DNA from 2 places in the Janthinobacterium sp. NKUCC08_JDC genome. Region 2 is predicted to be linked to the other one. Evidence: predicted binding sites of a transcription regulator. Region 2 holds the regulator's gene; the other holds the start of a gene.
What was found. The regulator FliA, encoded in region 2, starts transcription of late flagellar genes. The targets are predictions, from matches to a motif close to CTAAAGTTTNNNNNNNNNNNGCCGNTA.
Positions count from the first base shown of each region.

Region 1: KO538_RS21010 (DUF5610 domain-containing protein) is a predicted target of FliA. The motif match lies at 1,692-1,718, and genes of this name have one in related genera.

Region 1 covers NZ_JAHKQW010000010.1:149,303-152,712, forward strand. The annotation lists gene sbcB (exodeoxyribonuclease I) at 188-1,636, opposite strand; gene KO538_RS21010 (DUF5610 domain-containing protein) at 1,790-2,419, shown strand; gene KO538_RS21015 (GGDEF domain-containing protein) at 2,421-3,386, opposite strand.
Region 2 covers NZ_JAHKQW010000001.1:1,133,289-1,136,698, reverse strand. The annotation lists gene flhF (flagellar biosynthesis protein FlhF) at 1-522, shown strand, start outside; gene KO538_RS05260 (antiactivator of flagellar biosynthesis FleN protein) at 515-1,378, shown strand; gene KO538_RS05255 (RNA polymerase sigma factor FliA) at 1,424-2,155, shown strand; gene KO538_RS05250 (flagellar motor protein) at 2,137-2,883, shown strand; gene motD (flagellar motor protein MotD) at 2,889-3,410, shown strand, end outside.

The sequences.
Region 1 (3,410 bases), on a different contig from region 2:
AAAATTGAGCGCGAGATGCGATCAAAGCGCCGCGCGGGCTGAAAAATTACATTCAGCAGGTCTCACAGCGCCTAACAAAACCGTAGCGAGCGGAAGGGAGAGGTGGTCGAGAAGCGCAACCGTACTCTAGTACGGTGAGCATCGCAGGCCACCTATACCGATGCGCAGTAGGTTTAGTTAGGTGCGACTAATCGCGCATGGGCGCCACCATCTCCGCGTAATCGTAGAGTTCTCCCAGAATTTCCTCGCCCCGCTCATCCACCGATTCCGACAGCACGTCGATTTCCGTAAACAGCATTTCGATGGTGCGGGCGCCGCCGTCGCCGTCGAACAGGCGGGCGGCGCGGTGCTGTTCCCAGCGCAGGCTTTCCGCTTCGCTCAGCGTTTGCGGGAAATTGCGGGCGCGGTAGCGGAACAGCAATTCCTGCAGGCGTTCGTCGGCAAACGAGGGGCGGGCCGTGGCCAGCTTGGCCGGCGTTTCGCGGCGCAAGGATTCGAGCAGGCGGCGGTCGTCGTTGCTGACGAAACCGTTATACAGATCCTCATCCACGTCCAGCGCCACATTCGCGCCAGGGCGCTGGAACACTTCGGCCCAGATGGCATCCATGTTCGGCGCCGTGGCGGCGAATTGCGCGTTGACCTTCGCCGCGTCCACGTCGATGCCCCATTGCGCGGCCATGGCCGGCGACAAGGTTTTCAGGTTGCCGACCAGCATGGGCGACTTGTTCAGATGCACGCTTTTCACTGGCAGGCGCGTCATGCCTTCGGGCATGGCTTCCTTGCGCGTGAACAGCCGCGTGCGGATGGTGTCGGCGTCCAGTTCGAACAGTTCACGCGGGTCGTAGGCGCAATCCCAGACGAGGATCTCGTTCTTGTTGCTCGGGTGCGTGGCCAGCGGCCAGACGACGCCCACGCAGCCCCGTTCGGCGGGGAACATGCCCGACACGTGCAGGAAAGGCTGGCGCTCGCCGGCGGCCAGGTGCATGCCCATTTCGCTGGCGACCCGGTCCTTCTTGTGCAGGGCGAGGCAGAATTCGAACAGTTTCGGCTGTTTCTGCTTGATCAGGCGCGCCAGGGCAATGGTGGCGCGCACGTCCGACAACGCATCGTGCGCCGCTTCGTGGGCCAGGCCGTTGGCCTTGCTCAAGTGTTCCAATTTAAAACTGGTCTGGCCATCGTCGCGCTTTGGCCATTGAATGCCTTCCGGGCGCAGCGCGTGCGTCATGCGCACCACGTCGAGGATATCCCAGCGGCCGCAATGGTTCTTCCATTCGCGCGCGTACGGGTCGATCAGGTTGCGCCAGAACAGGAAACGCGTGACTTCATCGTCGAAACGGATGGTGTTGTAGCCCACGCCGATGGTGCCCGGCTCCGAAAAGGCCGCTTCGATGGTGGCGGCGAACTGGTGTTCGGGCACGCCCAGCTGCAGACACTGCTGCGGCGTGATGCCCGTGATCAGGCACGATTGCGGATCGGGCAGGAAATCATTGGCAGGCTGACAATACAGCATGATCGGCTCGCCGATCTCGTTGAGTTCGGCATCCGTGCGGATGGCGGCGAACTGGGCCGGGCGGTCGCGGCGCGGCTGGGCGCCAAAGGTTTCGTAGTCGTGCCAAAGAAAGGTCTGGTTAGTCATTGATGGTCATTACTTGGTTACTTGATTGGTTATCCGGGCCGTAAACGCGCCGTTGCTACAGTTTTCTGAAAACCTGCCGATACTACACGAGAGGATGGTCATCATCGCGTTTCCCGCATGGTGGCATACATTGCCCGTTCAAGGAGGTCTATCGTGTCAATTCCCATCGCCGCAGGCGGCAATTCCAACCCTTCCGTGACATCCGTCAGTACGGGTGTTGCCGGCAAGGACGATAAAGTCCAGCAAAAGGACGGCATCAACGCTGAAATGAGCGTCAACGACCGCACGAAGCTGCAATTGAACGCCTCCATCATGCAGGCGTCGCTGAACGTGTCGATCGGTTCCGAGAACGAGCCGCTGGCGCTGCTGTACAAGACGGCCATCACCAACATCAATGAAGCGCTGAAGGGCCAGTACGGCGACGATGCGATCCAGAACGCGGCGTCGCAGGATAATAGCGCCGAAGCGACGGCGAGCCGCATTGTATCGCTGTCGACCGGGTTTTTTGACGCCTTCAAGAAACAGAATCCCGACCTGGATGACGATGCGGCCTTGACCAAGTTCATGGATACCATCAGCGGCGGCATGGAAAAAGGCTTCAAGGAAGCGCGCGATATCCTGGAAGGCTTGAAAGTGCTGGGTGGTGATATCGCCGGCAATATCGACAAGACGTATGAATTGGTGCAGAAGGGCTATGCGGATTTCATCGCCGCGCACAGCAGCAAGAAGGATGACGCTGCCAAGCCGGATGCGACCAAGCCGGCCGACAGCAAGGCCGCCTGATCTATAGCATGACCCGGTTGCGTCCGCCTGCCTTCGCGCGGTAGAGCGCCGCGTCGGCCGTCGCGATCAGCGCATGGTCATCCTGTTCGGCCGCCAGGCTGGACACGCCGAACGAGCCCGTGATGTGCGGCAGCGCGCTGCGCATGTCGGCGAAGATGACGGCTTGCTGCATGCGTTCGCACAAGCGTTCGGCGACCCGCAGGGCCACGTGTTCATTGGTATCGGGCAAAATCACCATCATCTCCTCGCCACCGTAGCGCACGGCAAAATCCGTGGGCCGCAGGGCCGCGCCCAGCACTTGCGCGGCGATGCGCAGCGCCTGGTCGCCCGCCTGGTGGCCGTGCGTGTCGTTGAAGCGCTTGAAATGGTCGAGGTCTATCATCACCAGCGACAGCGGCGAGCCGCTGGCGTGGGCCGTGACGATCATGTTCGGCAGTAAATCTGTCAGCCAGGCGCGGTTGTACAGGCCCGTCAGGCTGTCGACCATCGACAGCTGGCGGTAAAACTCGCCCAGTTTCTGTCGGCGGCGCAGCAAGGCGTTGGCGGCGCGGATGCGGAAGGACAGCAGGCGCAGCAGGTTGCGCGCCAGGCCGTTCGATTGCTCGATCAATTCCCAGACGACGGCCGCGTCGATCACCAGCAAGTCGGTTTCTTCCAGGGCGGAAATGGCGGCCAGGTTGCTCGCTTCATCGAGCACCGATTGTTCGCCCACGCTTTCGCCGGGCAAGACCTTGCTGACGGTGCCGTCATCCATGCCCGTATGGATGTCGGCGGCCACGGCCAGCGAACCGCGCAGGACGATGTATAGGCAAGTACCCTGTGTGTCGGCAATGGCTTCGCCCGCTTCGAGGCGCATGACGGGGCAGGGCGCCAGCATGGCGGCCGTCTGGCTATCCGCCCCATCGCGAAATAGCTGTAAATCGCCGATGTTGCAGCCTGAAGCGCCGAAGTTGCCGATCTGTTCCACAATCACACTTTCAAAAAGCCGGCG
Region 2 (3,410 bases):
ATCCTCGGCGTGATGGTGCATTCCGTGAAAGATGAAGCGGATTTGCGCATCGCCTTGAAAGAATTGAAGAACAAGCACACGGTGCTGATCGATACGGTGGGCGTGAGCCAGCGCGACCAGATGGTGACGGAACAGGTGGCCATGCTGTCGGGCGCCGGCGCCGACGTGAAACGCCTGCTGTGCCTGAACTCCACGGCGACCCAGGAAACCCTCAACGAAGTGGTGCGCGCCTATCAGGGCAGCGGCCTGGCCGGCTGCATCATGACCAAGCTCGATGAAGCGGCGTCGATCGGCAACGTGCTCGACGTGGTGATCCGCCAGAAGCTGAACCTGTTCTATGTGTCGAACGGCCAGCGCGTGCCGGAAGACCTGTACCTGGCCGACCGTGGCTACCTGATCGACCGTGCCTTCAAGCTCAAGCGCGACTCGGCGGCCACGCAGTTTTCCGATGCCGAACTGCCGCTCCTGATGGCGCAGGCGGCCGCCCGCAACAATGAAGCGCGCGGGGTGCACCTTGGCTAATTTCGATTTCGACCAGGCCGAAGGCTTGCGCCGCATGCTGGCCGGCCCGCAGCCGCGCGTCATGACGTTCCTCTCGGCCACGCCGCAGGACGACAAGGGCGCCATGCTGGTCAACCTGGGTGCTTCGCTCGTCTACGGCGGCAATGACGTGCTGCTGCTCGACGCCAGCGGCGGCAGCGATGGCGTGGCCGCGCGCCTGGGACTGGCGCACGGCGCCAGCCTGCGCGACGTGGCGCGCCAGCAGTGTGGCTTGAACCAGGTCATCCACCAGGTGCCGCAAGGTTTTGGCGTGGCCAGCCTGGGCGCGCGCAACCACCTGATGGACAGCATGGACTATGCGGGCGAGGAGGAGCTGCGCCGCCTGGGCAAGACTTTCGACGTGCTGGCGCGCCGGAGCGGCATCGTGCTGGTCGACGGCGTCGTGGCAGAAGAGGGCGCCTGCTTCCCCGTGCCCTTGATGGCATCGTCCGATATCGTCGTGCAAGTCTCCACCAGCGCCACCTCGATCAAGGCGGCGTACTGCCTGATCAAGCGCCTGAGCCAGGAACTGGGACGCCGTCCGTTCGGTATTCTCGTCACCGGCGCTTCCGAATCCGAAGCAAAAGTGGTATACGATAATATGGCACAGGCGGCGAGCCGTTACCTGGCCGTGAAGCTGACGTCGATGGGTTCGGTGCCTGCCGATGAGTATCTGCACCGCGCGGCGCGCCTGGGCCGCAGCGTGGTCGATGCGTTTCCGCTGGCGGGCGCCTCGGTGGCGTTTCGCGGACTGGCCGAGCGCCTGGCCCGTTCGGCGGCGCCCGTGCTGGGCGGCACCTTGTACCAGACGGGGAGTCCGCACCAGTTCAGCGCCTGAAGCCAACCGTAGCACCAGATAAGATGAGAAAACAATAAGCAGCCTATGTACACGGTCAAAGGGAAATCGAACAAGGACTATTTGCTGACGGAGCACATTCCGCTGGTGAAGCGTCTGGCGCACCATATGAAGGCGAAATTGCCGCCTTCGGTCGAGGTCGATGACCTGATCCAAGCCGGCATGATCGGCCTGCTCGATGCCATCAGCCGGTATGAAGAGACGCATGGCGCGCAGTTCGAGACGTATGCCGTGCTGCGCATCCGCGGCGCCATGCTCGACGAATTGCGCACCAGCGACTGGCTGCCGCGCAGCATGCGCCAGAACATGCGCAAGATCGAAGAGGCGATGAGCACCTTGCAGCAGCGCCTCGGCCATCCGCCGACAGAGTCGGAAGTGGCGAAACTGCTCAAGATGTCGCTGGCCGACTACCAGGAAATGCTGGGCGACGGCGGCGGCCACCAGCTCGTGTACTACGAAGACTTTCATGACCCGGACGGCAATGACAGCTTTCTCGACCGCCATTGCGTGGACGAGGACAGCGACCCCTTGCGTTCCCTACTCGATACCGATTTCCGGCAATCCGTGATCGATGCCATCGACGCGCTGCCACCACGCGAGAAAATACTCATGGGCCTGTATTACGAAGAAGAGCTGAACCTGAAGGAGATCGGCGCGGTGATGGGCGTATCCGAATCGCGCGTCTCGCAGCTGCATACCCAGGCCGTCGCGCGCCTGCGCGCAACCTTGAGGGAGCAGGCGTGGACTGGTCCAGCGTAATCGGGCTGGCGCTGGCGCTGGCGGGCCTGTTGGTCGGCCAGGCACTGGAAGGCGGCAAGATGGCCTCCCTGCTGCAGCCGGCCGCCTTTGCCATCGTGGTCATCGGCACTTTCGGCGCCGTGCTGCTGCAAACGCGGCTGCGCACTTTCGTGCGCGGCCTGGAAATGCTGCGCTGGGTCTTCCTGCCGCCAGCCGATACGCGTGCCGCGCTGGCGCGCGATATCGGGCAATGGAGCTTGACGGCGCGCCGCGATGGCCCGCTGGCGCTCGAGCGCCTGATGGAAAACACGGCCGACCGCTTCAACGCCAAGGGCTTGCGGATGATTGTCGACGGCATCGCGCCGGACAAGCTGCGCCAGCTGCTCGACGTGGAAATCTCCGCCTACGAAATGGCCGAGCGCCAGGCCGTCAAGGTATGGGAGTCGGCGGCCGGCTATTCGCCCACCATCGGTATTCTGGGCGCCGTGCTGGGCCTGATCCACGTGATGGAAAACCTCACCGACCCAAGTAAATTAGGCAGCGGCATCGCGGTGGCGTTTGTCTCGACCATCTACGGCGTCGGCCTGGCCAACCTGCTGTTCCTGCCGGTGGCGAATAAACTCAAGGCCATCGTTTCGCGCCGCGTGCTGCAGTATGAAATCACGGCCGCCGTACTGTACGACATCGCCACGGGCGACCATACGCGCATCATCGAAGAGCGCGTGTCCAGCCTGCTGCACGAGCACTGACCATGATGCGGCGCGCGCGCAGGAAGTATGACGAGGAACCGGACAACCAGGACCGCTGGCTGATCTCGTACGCCGACTTCATCACCCTGCTGTTCGCTTTCTTCGTTGTCATGTACGCCATTTCGCAAGTCAACGAAGGCAAGTACCGCGTCTTCCAGAACGCCATCGGCCAGGCCTTCAGCCTGGAAAAGGGCGCGCCGCCCATCATCATGGAAGCGCCGCAAGCGATCCCGCTGCCGAATCCCGCCCTGAAACGCCGCACGGAAGCCATCCGCCGCGAGCGTGAACACATGACGCGCCTGGCGCAGGACTTGACGTCGACCTTGGCGCCGCTGGTCAAGGAAGGCAAGGTGCGGGTCACGCAGACGAGCCGCGGCGTGAGCGTGGAAATCAATGCCAGCGTGCTGTTCGACCCGGGCGCGGCGCGCCTGACGGCTGAGTCGGACCAGGCCCTGCGCGCCGTCGCCGTGCTGCTCAAGGACGATACGCACGACGTGCAGGTGGAAGGGCATACGGACGTGCAGCCG